DNA from 2 places in the Actinoplanes sp. NPDC051537 genome. Region 1 is predicted to be linked to the other one. Evidence: predicted binding sites of a transcription regulator. Region 1 holds the regulator's gene; the other holds the start of a gene.

The links. Region 1 encodes HrcA, which represses chaperone genes, less so after heat shock. Its sites were predicted from a motif close to GGTTNGCACNCTCNNNNNGAGNGTGCNAACC; they were not measured.
Region 2: a site for HrcA is predicted at 2,832-2,862, ahead of groL (chaperonin GroEL). Genes of this name have one in related genera too.

Annotation. Positions count from the first base shown of each region.
Region 1 covers NZ_JBVJIU010000018.1:152,288-157,184, forward strand. Annotated here, with positions in the region: gene ACZ6TB_RS37190 (MarR family winged helix-turn-helix transcriptional regulator) at 1-254, opposite strand, end outside; gene ACZ6TB_RS37195 (FMN-dependent NADH-azoreductase) at 357-989, shown strand; gene ACZ6TB_RS37200 (hypothetical protein) at 1,323-1,478, shown strand; partial or broken gene ACZ6TB_RS37205 (DUF4241 domain-containing protein) at 1,456-1,608, shown strand; gene dnaJ (molecular chaperone DnaJ) at 1,708-2,850, opposite strand; gene hrcA (heat-inducible transcriptional repressor HrcA) at 2,865-3,887, opposite strand; gene ACZ6TB_RS37220 (DUF4870 domain-containing protein) at 4,047-4,682, shown strand; gene hemW (radical SAM family heme chaperone HemW) at 4,721-4,897, opposite strand, start outside.
Region 2 covers NZ_JBVJIU010000012.1:309,368-314,264, reverse strand. Annotated here, with positions in the region: gene ACZ6TB_RS29590 (GNAT family N-acetyltransferase) at 1-843, shown strand, start outside; gene ACZ6TB_RS29585 (hypothetical protein) at 782-1,270, opposite strand; gene ACZ6TB_RS29580 (GNAT family N-acetyltransferase) at 1,270-1,731, opposite strand; gene ACZ6TB_RS29575 (hypothetical protein) at 1,876-2,778, shown strand; gene groL (chaperonin GroEL) at 3,045-4,667, shown strand.

The sequences.
Region 1 (4,897 bases):
TGCGACAGGCGTGACGCCGAACCGCCCGCGAACAGGGCCAACGCGTTCATCCGCACCGGACGACCGGGCGGCCGGGAGAGCGCGGAGAGGATCGAGTACTCGAAGAAGTTCAGGCCCGAATCGCGCTTGAGCTGGGTGTCGATCGCGGTCGGCAGCGTCATCAGCAGCGAGATCAGGGTCATCCAGGCCCCGCGCTCATCGTCGGTCAGCCACAAGACCTCGTCGTCCGGCGTCGGCGTCGTGGTGTTTGTCACCACTACAGGGTACCCGTGTTGAACATTCAACACCGGCCGTGGCAAGCTTCAGGACGAGGCGGTGTTGAACATTCAACACCCCCAGATCAGGGAGCTATCGCCGTGACCGTTCTTCGCATCGACGCCAGCATCATGGGCCCGCACTCGGCCAGCAGCGAGCTCGCCGACCTGGCCGAGGCCGAGTGGCTGGCCGTCCGGCCGGAGACCACGTTCGTGCGCCGCCACGTCGGCGCCGACCCCCTGCCCGCCGACGCCTGGGCCGCGGGCATCCACGCCGGTTACACGCCCGAGGAGCAGCGCACCGAGGAGCAGCGCGCGGCGGCCGAGCTGAGCGCCACGCTGGCGGCCGAGCTGCGCGACGCCGAGGCCGTGATCCTGGCCCTGCCGCTCTACAACTGGGGCGTCTCCCAGCACGCCAAGGTCTGGATCGACCTGGCCATCGCCGGCGGCAGCCAGGGCGAGCGCCTGCTCGAGGGCAAGCCCGCCATCGTGCTGACCACCCGCGGCGGCGGCTACGGCCCCGGCACCCCCCGCGAGGGCTGGGACCACAACACCGCATACCTGCGCCGCATCGTCGCCGACGTCTGGGGCGCCGACCTCACCCTGGTCGAGCGGGAGCTGACCCTGGCCGGCGTCAACCCGGCGATGGACCCGTTCCTGGAGGCCGCCGAGCTGCTGAAGAAGGCCGCCCACGAGGCCGCCGGCCACGCGGGCCGCACCCTCGCGTCCCGCTGACCGCCCGCTGGACCGCCAGCTGATCGCCGGCCTGACCGCCCGCTGAAAGGCCGGCCGACCGCCCGCTGGTCGCTGGCTCGACCGCCCGCTGAAAGGCCGGCCGACCGCCCGCTGACCGTGACGGGCCGTCCGCCCGATGTGCGCCCACCCGATGAGCGCCCGCCGGACCGCCTTGACCGCTGCTGACCGTGACGGGCCGCCCGCCCGATGAGCGCCCGCCGGACCGCCTGACCGCTGCTGGCCGTGACGGGCCGCCCGCCGACCGGGCGGCCCACGCGCAGCTCTGCTCACCTATACGCGCCAGAGGTCGTCCGCCTTCAAGGATCACCGGCCATGGGAACGACGCTCGCGGCGGTATACGCCGACGGTTGGGACGACGGCCTCGTCAATCCGATCTCGCGGGCGGCCGCCGAAGCACGAGACCAGTCCGGCGCCCCCTACACGGTCGTTCTCCTGCGCGACGGCGGTGCTCGACATCTCCGGCGGTGACGGCTGTTACGGCCTGGCCCCCTCCGCCGGTCAGGACCCGCTGGACCTCGGCGCGGGCGAGTTTTTCGGGCTCGGGGTCGACGCCGGCCCCGCGGGCTTCGTCGACGAGGACAACCGCGAGCGCCTCACCGACGTCTGGGAGGACCTCCCCGGCCTGCTCGATCCCCGCCGGACCACGCTCGACGGCCACGAAAGGGCCGAGCGGGTGGGGCGACGGAGCGTACCCGGATCAGTGACCGTTGAAGGCGTCGCGCATCCGGCTGAAGAACCCGCCCTGCTTGCTCAGCTCGGCCACGTCTTCGCCGCGGGTCTTGGCGAACTCGCGCAGCATGCGCTCCTGCTCGGCGGTCAGCTTGGTCGGCGTCCTCACGTCCAGGTGCACGAAGAGGTCGCCCCGGCCCTGACCGCGCAGGTGCGGCACGCCCTTGCCGCGAATCCGCAGCGTCGACGCCGGCTGGGTGCCCGACTTGACCTCGATGGCCTCTTCGCTGTCGAGCGTCTTGATCGTCAGGCGGGTGCCGAGCGCCGCGGCCGTCATCGGCAGCGTCACGCGGCAGTGCAGGTCGTCGCCCTTGCGGGAGTAGACGTCGTGCGGCCGCTCGTGGATCTCGACGTACAGGTCGCCGGCCGTGCCGCCGCCGGGGCCGACCTCGCCCTGCTGGGCCAGGCGGATGCGCATGCCGTCCTCGACGCCGGCCGGGATCTTCACGGTCAGCGAGCGGCGGGTGCGCACCCGGCCGTCGCCGGCGCAGGTCGGGCAGGGGTGCGGGATGATCGTGCCGTGGCCCTGGCAGGTCGAGCAGGGGCGGGACGAGACGACCTGGCCGAGGAACGTGCGCTGCACGCTCTGCACCTCGCCACGGCCGCCACAGGTCTCACAGGTGGCCAGGTGGGTGCCGGGCGCGGTGCCGGCGCCGGAGCACTGGGTGCACAGCACCGCCGTGTCGACCGTGATCGGCGCCTCGACGCCGAAGGCGGTCTCGACCAGGTCGAGCTCGAGCCGCAGGATCGCGTCGGCGCCGGGCCGGGTGCGCGGGCGCGGACCACGGGCGCCACCACCGGCGGCGGTGCCGAAGAACGCGTCCATGATGTCCTGGAAGCCGACGAACGGGCCGCCCGGACCGCCGGCGCCACCGGGACCCACGCCGCCACCGGGCGCGAGCGGGTCGCCGCCGAGGTCGACGATCTGCCGCTTCTGGTCGTCGGAGAGGACCTCGTACGCCGCGTTGATGTCCTTGAACTTCTCGTGCGCTTCCGGATCGGGGTTGACGTCCGGGTGGTACTGCCGAGCCAGCTTGCGATAGGCGCGCTTGATCTCGTCGTCGGTCGCCTCCCGGCTCACGCCGAGAATGCCGTAGTAATCCTTGGCCACGGGGTTCGGAGTCCTCAATTCTGTGCCAGCAGGTCGCCGACGTAGCGTGCCACCGCGCGCACCGTGGCGATGGTGCCGGGGTAGTCCATCCGGGTGGGGCCGAGCACACCGAGCCCACCCACGATAGTCGCGCCCGGGCCGTAACCCGTGCTGACCACGGACGTCGACCGCAGGTTGTCGATCTCGTTCTCGTCGCCGATCCGGACGCGCGTCTTGCTCGGCTCGAGGTCACCGATGAGCTTGAGCAAGATGACCTCCTCCTCCAGCGCCTCGAGCACCGGCCGCAGCGTGCCTTGGAAGTCCAGCACACCGCCCCGTGTCAAGTTCGCCGTTCCGGCGAGCATGAGACGCTCCTCGCTGCGCTCGACCAGGGTCTCGAGCAGCACGCTGGCCAGGCACGCCATCGTGCCGCGGTGACCGGGCGGGCAGTCGTCGACCAGGCCCTGCACCAGCGGCGGGGTGTCGGCGAGCCGCTGCCCGGCGAGCTTCTCGTTGACCTTGCGGCGGAGATCGGTCACGTCGTCGGCGGGGACCGGCCCGGGCAGCTCGACCAGCCGCTGCTCGACGCGGCCGGTGTCGGCGATCATCACGAGCATGAGCCGGGTCGTGGAGATCGGCACGAGCTCGAGGTGGCGCACGCTCGAGCGGGCCAGCGACGGGTACTGCACGACGGCGACCTGCCGGGTCAGCTGGGCGAGCAGCCGCACCGTGCGATGCACCACGTCGTCGAGGTCGACGGCGCCGATCAGGAAGCGCTCGATCGCCCGGCGCTCGGCCGGGCTGAGCGGCTTGACCTTGGAGAGGCGGTCGACGAACAGGCGATAGCCCGCGTCGGTGGGCACCCGGCCGGCACTGGTGTGCGGCTGGCGGATGTAGCCCTCTTCCTCGAGCACGGCCATGTCGTTGCGCACGGTGGCCGGGGAGACGCCGAGCTGGTGCCGCTCGACCAGGGCCTTGCTGCCCACGGGCTCCTGCGTCTCGACATAGTCCTCGACGATTGCCCGCAGCACTTCGAGCTTGCGGTCATCCAGACTCATATGACCCCTCCCTCGGTACGCACCTGGCACTCCCCATGACAGAGTGCCAGTCTACGTCGCCGCGCGCGGCAACGCGATGATCGAGTGGACTGTCTATTCATCGACTCGTACCGCATGTCGCCCTCGACCGTATTGAGCTGCGGTCCTACGGTGTCAGCCATGACTGAACCACCTCGCCCGCCCGGTGAAGGTAGCCCTAACGACCCCACCGCGCCGTTCAACCCTTATGGGGGCAACGAGCCGACGTCCGGTTCGACACCGCCGCCGTCGTCACCGCCCCCGCCGCCGGGAGGTTACGCGCCGCCGCCCTCCGGTGGCTACAACCAGCCGCCGGCCGGTGGCTACAACCCGCCGCCCGGTGGGGGATACAACCCGCCGCCCGGTGGCGGCTACAACCCCCCGCCGCAGCAGCCGTACGGCGGCGGCGGTTACAACCCGGCGCCGCCCGGTTCCGGTCTCGACGACAAGAACTGGATCCTGATCAACCACTTCGGCGGCGCGGCCGGCGCCTTCCTCGGTGGTGGCTGCTCGGGCTGGATCGTGCCGCTGATCGTGCTTCTGGCCCGGGGCAACCAGTCCCCGGTGGTGCGCGCCGAGGCGGTCAAGGCGCTGAACTTCCAGATCCTCTGGTCGATCATCGCGCTGGTCGGATGGGCGACGACCTGCCTGGTCATCGGCTTCATCATCGGCCCGGTGGCCTGGCTCATCGCGATCATCTTCGGCGTCATCGCCGGCGTGAAGGCCAGCAACAACGAGCCGTACAACTACCCGATGACGGTTCAGATCATCAAGTAGGTGGCAGCGCCGGGTCGGGGGCCCGGCGCATTCACCTCTCACACGACGTCACGGATCACGGCGTCGGCCAGCAGGCGGCCGCGCAAGGTCAGAATCAACTTCCCGCGCCCGTACGCTTCGCGGTCGAGCAGCCCGTCGTCCAGCGCCCGCTCGGCGCCGGCCGCGTCGACCCGGGCCAGCGGGATGCCGTCGCGCAGGCGTACCCGCAGCATGAT
Region 2 (4,897 bases), on a different contig from region 1:
GCGAGCTACGCGGTCGAGCACTACCTGGCGCGCCTCGCGGGCGAGCCGGTCGGCCACCTCGAGCTCGCCTTCTCTCAAGCCGACAATTTGGGCACTTTGGACGTCGAGCTGCGGGTGCTGCCGTCCGCGCGGCGGCGGGGCGTGGGCCGGGCCCTCTACGAGCTGGCCGTCGACCGGGCCCGAGCCGACGGCCGGGTGCGACTCGTCGGGCGCACGATCCAGCGTCACCCGGACGGGTCGTCCTTCGCGACCGCGATGGGCGCGCGGGCCGGGCTGGAGGAGATCCGCAGCCGGCTCGACGTGCGCGCGGGCGATCAGGCCCGGCTCGACGGCGAGCTGGCCGAGGCGTGGGAGCGGGCCACCGGCTATCACCTCGTGCAGTGGACCGGCGTGGCGCCCGACGAGATCATCGAGGACGCCGCGGCCCTGGACAGCACCTTCCTGACCGAGGCGCCCACCGGCGACCTCGACCGGGAACCCGAGCGGATCGACGCCGACCGGCTGCGGGCGGACGAGGCGGCCCGCGCCCGGCGGGGCCGGAGCACGTTCCACACCGGCGCCCTGCGGGGCGAGCGGCTGGTCGCCTGGACCACCATGAACTGCTCGTCCTACCGGCCGGCACACGCCTGGCAGAACGCCACGCTGGTGGCGCCCGGGCACCGCGGCCACCGGCTCGGCCTGCTCATCAAGCTGGCCAACCTGGCCCAGGTCCGCACCTACCGGCCGGGCGTCGAGGAGATCGACACCTTCAACGCCGCGACCAATGAGCACATGATGCGGATCAATCGCGCGATGGGCTTCCGGCCGGTGGAGTCGGTTCTGTTCTGGCAGCGGGACCTCTGAGACGCGCGAGCCATGGTCGCAGCGGCAGGTCGGTGGGGTAGCCGCCGGCCGTGAGCCCGGCTCGCCGCTCGAAGACGTTGTGGGCGCCCCACGAGCCGGTCGCCGTGTAGGACCACAGGCAGGCCGTCCAGTAGGCGGGCCAGAACAGCGGTCCGAGCCACGCGTACTGCCCGGCGTGCCGGCTCTCGTGGCCGAACAGGGCCGAGCGCTCGTCCGCGAGCAGCCACTCGGCGCTGCGCCGGCACATGATCACCGAGCCGACCGTGAAGCAGGTGGCCGGCGGCGCCTTGCGGCGGTAGTTCTCGCCGATCAGGATGCCGTCGCGGCCGCGCCGGACCCGGGCGCCGCCGAGCACGGCGACGATCAGGCCCACGGCGGTGGTGGCATTGGCGGCGGTGACCGCGGTGCGCAGGTGATGCCGCCGCATCAGATGCGCCGGCGCATGCGCAGCTCGGTGAGGGCGGGGAGCACCGGATGCGGCACGCGCTCGCCGGTGTCTTCAAATCCCAGCTTCTCGTACGCGCGAACGGCCCGCCCGTTGCCGACGACCACCTCGAGCATGAGGCTCTCCCGGCCGCACGAGCGGGACCAGGCGGCCACCGCCTCGACCAGCTCGGCCAGCACCTTGCCGCCGCGGTGTGCCGGCGTCACGTAGACCGCGAACACCACCGTCGACTCGGGCTCCTCGGGCAGGACGGTGCCGCCGGCGTGGCCGATCAGCCGGCCCCGGCCGCCCGGGTCGGCCACGAACTGGGCGGTCTGGCAGCCGGTCGCGGCCTGGGCGAGGCGCCGCCGGAAGGCCTCGTGCGGGCGGGCCGCGGCCTGGGCGAGGGTCTCGAGGAACGCGAGCGGGGTGTCGGCCAGCATCTCCAGGCGCAGGGCACGCATCCGCGCGGCGTCGTCGACGGTCACCCGGTGCACGCGCCAGCTGTTCACGGTGTTCTCCCTACCCTGTGCCGGGGTCGGCGGCAACCCGCTTGGCCGGAACCGGACGGGTGGCGGACCGGCGCCGGGTTGGGGCAAGGTGTGTCGATGGACGAGGGCGAGGACCGCTTCACGATGGTCGAGGGCCCGGTGGTGACGGCCGCCGACCCGTGGGACCCCGAGTCGCGTACGGCCGAGCTGAGTCACCCGGCGGCGTTGATTCTCGACGAGAACGACCCGCTGGTCCCGCCGCCCGGCCCGGTCCCCGTGATCACTCGCGCCCGGGGCGTCCTCCGGCGCTGCGCGACCCTGCTGCTGGCCGTCGGCGCGCTCGCCGCGGTGCCCATGCACTTCTTCGTCGGCCGGGTCGACGACACCGTGATCGCCGCGCCCGCCCTCTCCGATCTGCTCGGCGGCTTCGGCCTGCTGCTGCTCCCGCTGATGTGGCTGGCCTACTTCACGGTCTCGGCGCTGCCGCTGGTGATCTGCCTGGCCGGCGTGGTGGCGGTCGCGCTCGCCGAGGCGGCCACCGGCTCGCGGCCGTCGCCGCGGACGGTCTGGTGGCTGGTCGCCTACCGCCTGCGCCCGCTCTGGCTCTGGTTCGCGCTCTTCGGCGTGGTGACCCAGGCGCTGCCGCTGCTGCTCACCACCGACACGCTGGGCCTGGCCGTGGCGGCGCCGCTCACGGTGCTCTCGACCGGGGTGCTCACCTTCACCGGCATGCTCGGCTGCGTGGTGCTGATCGAGCGCGGGCACGGGCCGCGCCGGGCCGCGCATCTGTGCTCGAAGGGCTCGCTCACGGTTCCGGCCCTCGCCTCGCTCGCGGTCACCGTGCTGCCCCGGCTGGCCGACGCGGCGTGGGGCGCGCTGGCGTCGACCGTCGTGGCGGTGGCGGCGGTTCTGCTCTGGGCGATCACGGCCGTGCTGGCGTACGCGCAGGCCCGCCGAGCCGAAGGCCCGGTGACCAGCCGATCCCTGTTCGCCGAGCTCTCCCGGCCGGAGCTGGACTGATCCGCGCAAGGTGGCGTTTCCTTGCACTCGCCCCCCGGGAGTGCTAAACAAGTCATTGGCACTCGCGACTGGTGAGTGCCAAGCAGGTCGGGACGGTGGGGTTCCGGTCGCGGCGCCGCCATCGGCGCCGGGGCACGGGGCCGGTCGTCGCGGGCTATCCGGCTCGGCCTGAGGACGTCACATCGCCAGGTGGTGACGTCCGCAGAGTTCCGCAATGTGCGGGCCCATGCGGCCCCCACCGCGAATGTCCAGGAGGACAACGCCGTATGGCCAAGATCATCGCATTCGACGAGGAAGCTCGTCGGGGCCTCGAGCGGGGCATGAACCAGCTCGCCGACGCCGTCAAGGTGACGCTCGGCCCCAAGGGCCGCAACGTCGTGCTCGAGAAGAAGTGGGGCGCCCCCACGATCACCAACGATGGTGTATCCATCGCCAAGGAGATCGAGCTCGAGGACCCGTACGAGAAGATCGGCGCCGAGCTGGTCAAGGAGGTCGCGAAGAAGACCGACGACGTCGCCGGTGACGGCACGACGACGGCGACCGTCCTGGCCCAGGCGCTGGTTCGTGAGGGCCTGCGCAACGTGGCCGCCGGCGCCAACCCGATGGCCCTGAAGCGGGGCATCGAGGCCGCCGTCGCGAGCGTCTCCGAGGGTCTCACGCAGATCGCCAAGGACGTGGAGACGAAGGAGCAGATCGCCTCCACCGCCTCCATCTCCGCCGGTGACTCCACGGTCGGCGAGATCATCGCCGAGGCCATGGACAAGGTCGGCAAGGAAGGCGTCATCACCGTCGAGGAGAGCAACACCTTCGGCCTCGAGCTCGAGCTCACCGAGGGCATGCGCTTCGACAAGGGCTACATCTCGGCGTACTTCATGACCGACGCCGAGCGGATGGAGGCCGTCTTCGACGACCCCTACATCCTCATCGCGAACAGCAAGATCTCCGCGGTCAAGGACCTCCTGCCGATCCTCGAGAAGGTCATGCAGGGCGGCAAGCCGCTGGTCATCATCGCCGAGGACGTCGAGGGCGAGGCCCTGGCGACCCTGGTGGTCAACAAGGTGCGCGGCACCTTCAAGTCCGTCGCCGTCAAGGCCCCGGGCTTCGGTGACCGCCGCAAGGCCATGCTGGAGGACATCGCCATCCTGACCGGTGGCGCCGTCATCAGCGAGGAGGTCGGCCTCAAGCTCGACGGCGCCGACCTGAGCCTGCTGGGCACCGCTCGCAAGGTCGTCATCACCAAGGACGAGACCACGATCGTCGACGGCGGCGGTGACGCCGAGCAGATCCAGGGCCGGGTCAACCAGATCCGCGCCGAGATCGAGAAGTCGGACTCCGACTACGACCGTGAGAAGCTGCAGGAGCGCCTGGCCAAGCTGGCCGGCGGCGTTGCGGTCATCAAGGTCGGCGCGGCCACCGAGGTCGAGCTCAAGGAGCGCAAGCACCGCATCGAGGACGCCGTTCGCAACGCGAAGGCGGCCGTCGAGGAGGGCATCGTCCCCGGTGGTGGCGTCGCGCTCGTGCAGGCCGGCAAGACCGCGTTCGAGAAGCTGGACCTGGTCGGCGACGAGGCGACCGGCGCGACGATCGTGAAGCTCGCGCTCGACGCCCCGCTGCGTCAGATCGCCGTGAACGCCGGCCTCGAGGGCGGCGTCGTGGTCGAGAAGGTGCGCAACCTCGACGCGGGTCACGGCCTCAACGCCGCGACCGGCGAGTACGTCGACCTGCTGGCCGCGGGCATCATCGACCCGGCCAAGGTCACCCGCTCGGCGCTGCAGAACGCCGCGTCGATCGCCGCGCTGTTCCTCACCACCGAGGCCGTCGTGGCCGACAAGCCCGAGAAGAACCCGGCCCCGGCCGGCGCCCCGGGCGGCGGTGACATGGACTTCTGAGTCCAGTCAGTTTTACCGAACGGGCGGGTCGCTTCGGCGGCCCGCCCGTTTCGCTTTGCCCGCCCGGCCGCGACCCATGGCGCTGCTCGCCCGGCGCGGCCCATCGCGTGGCCGTCGCTCTGCTTACCTATGCGCGCGTGGCCGTCGCTCTGCTTACCCATGCGCGCGTGGTGGTCGCTCTGCTTACCCATACGCGCGTGGGCTTTGCTCTGCTTACCTATGCGTGCGTG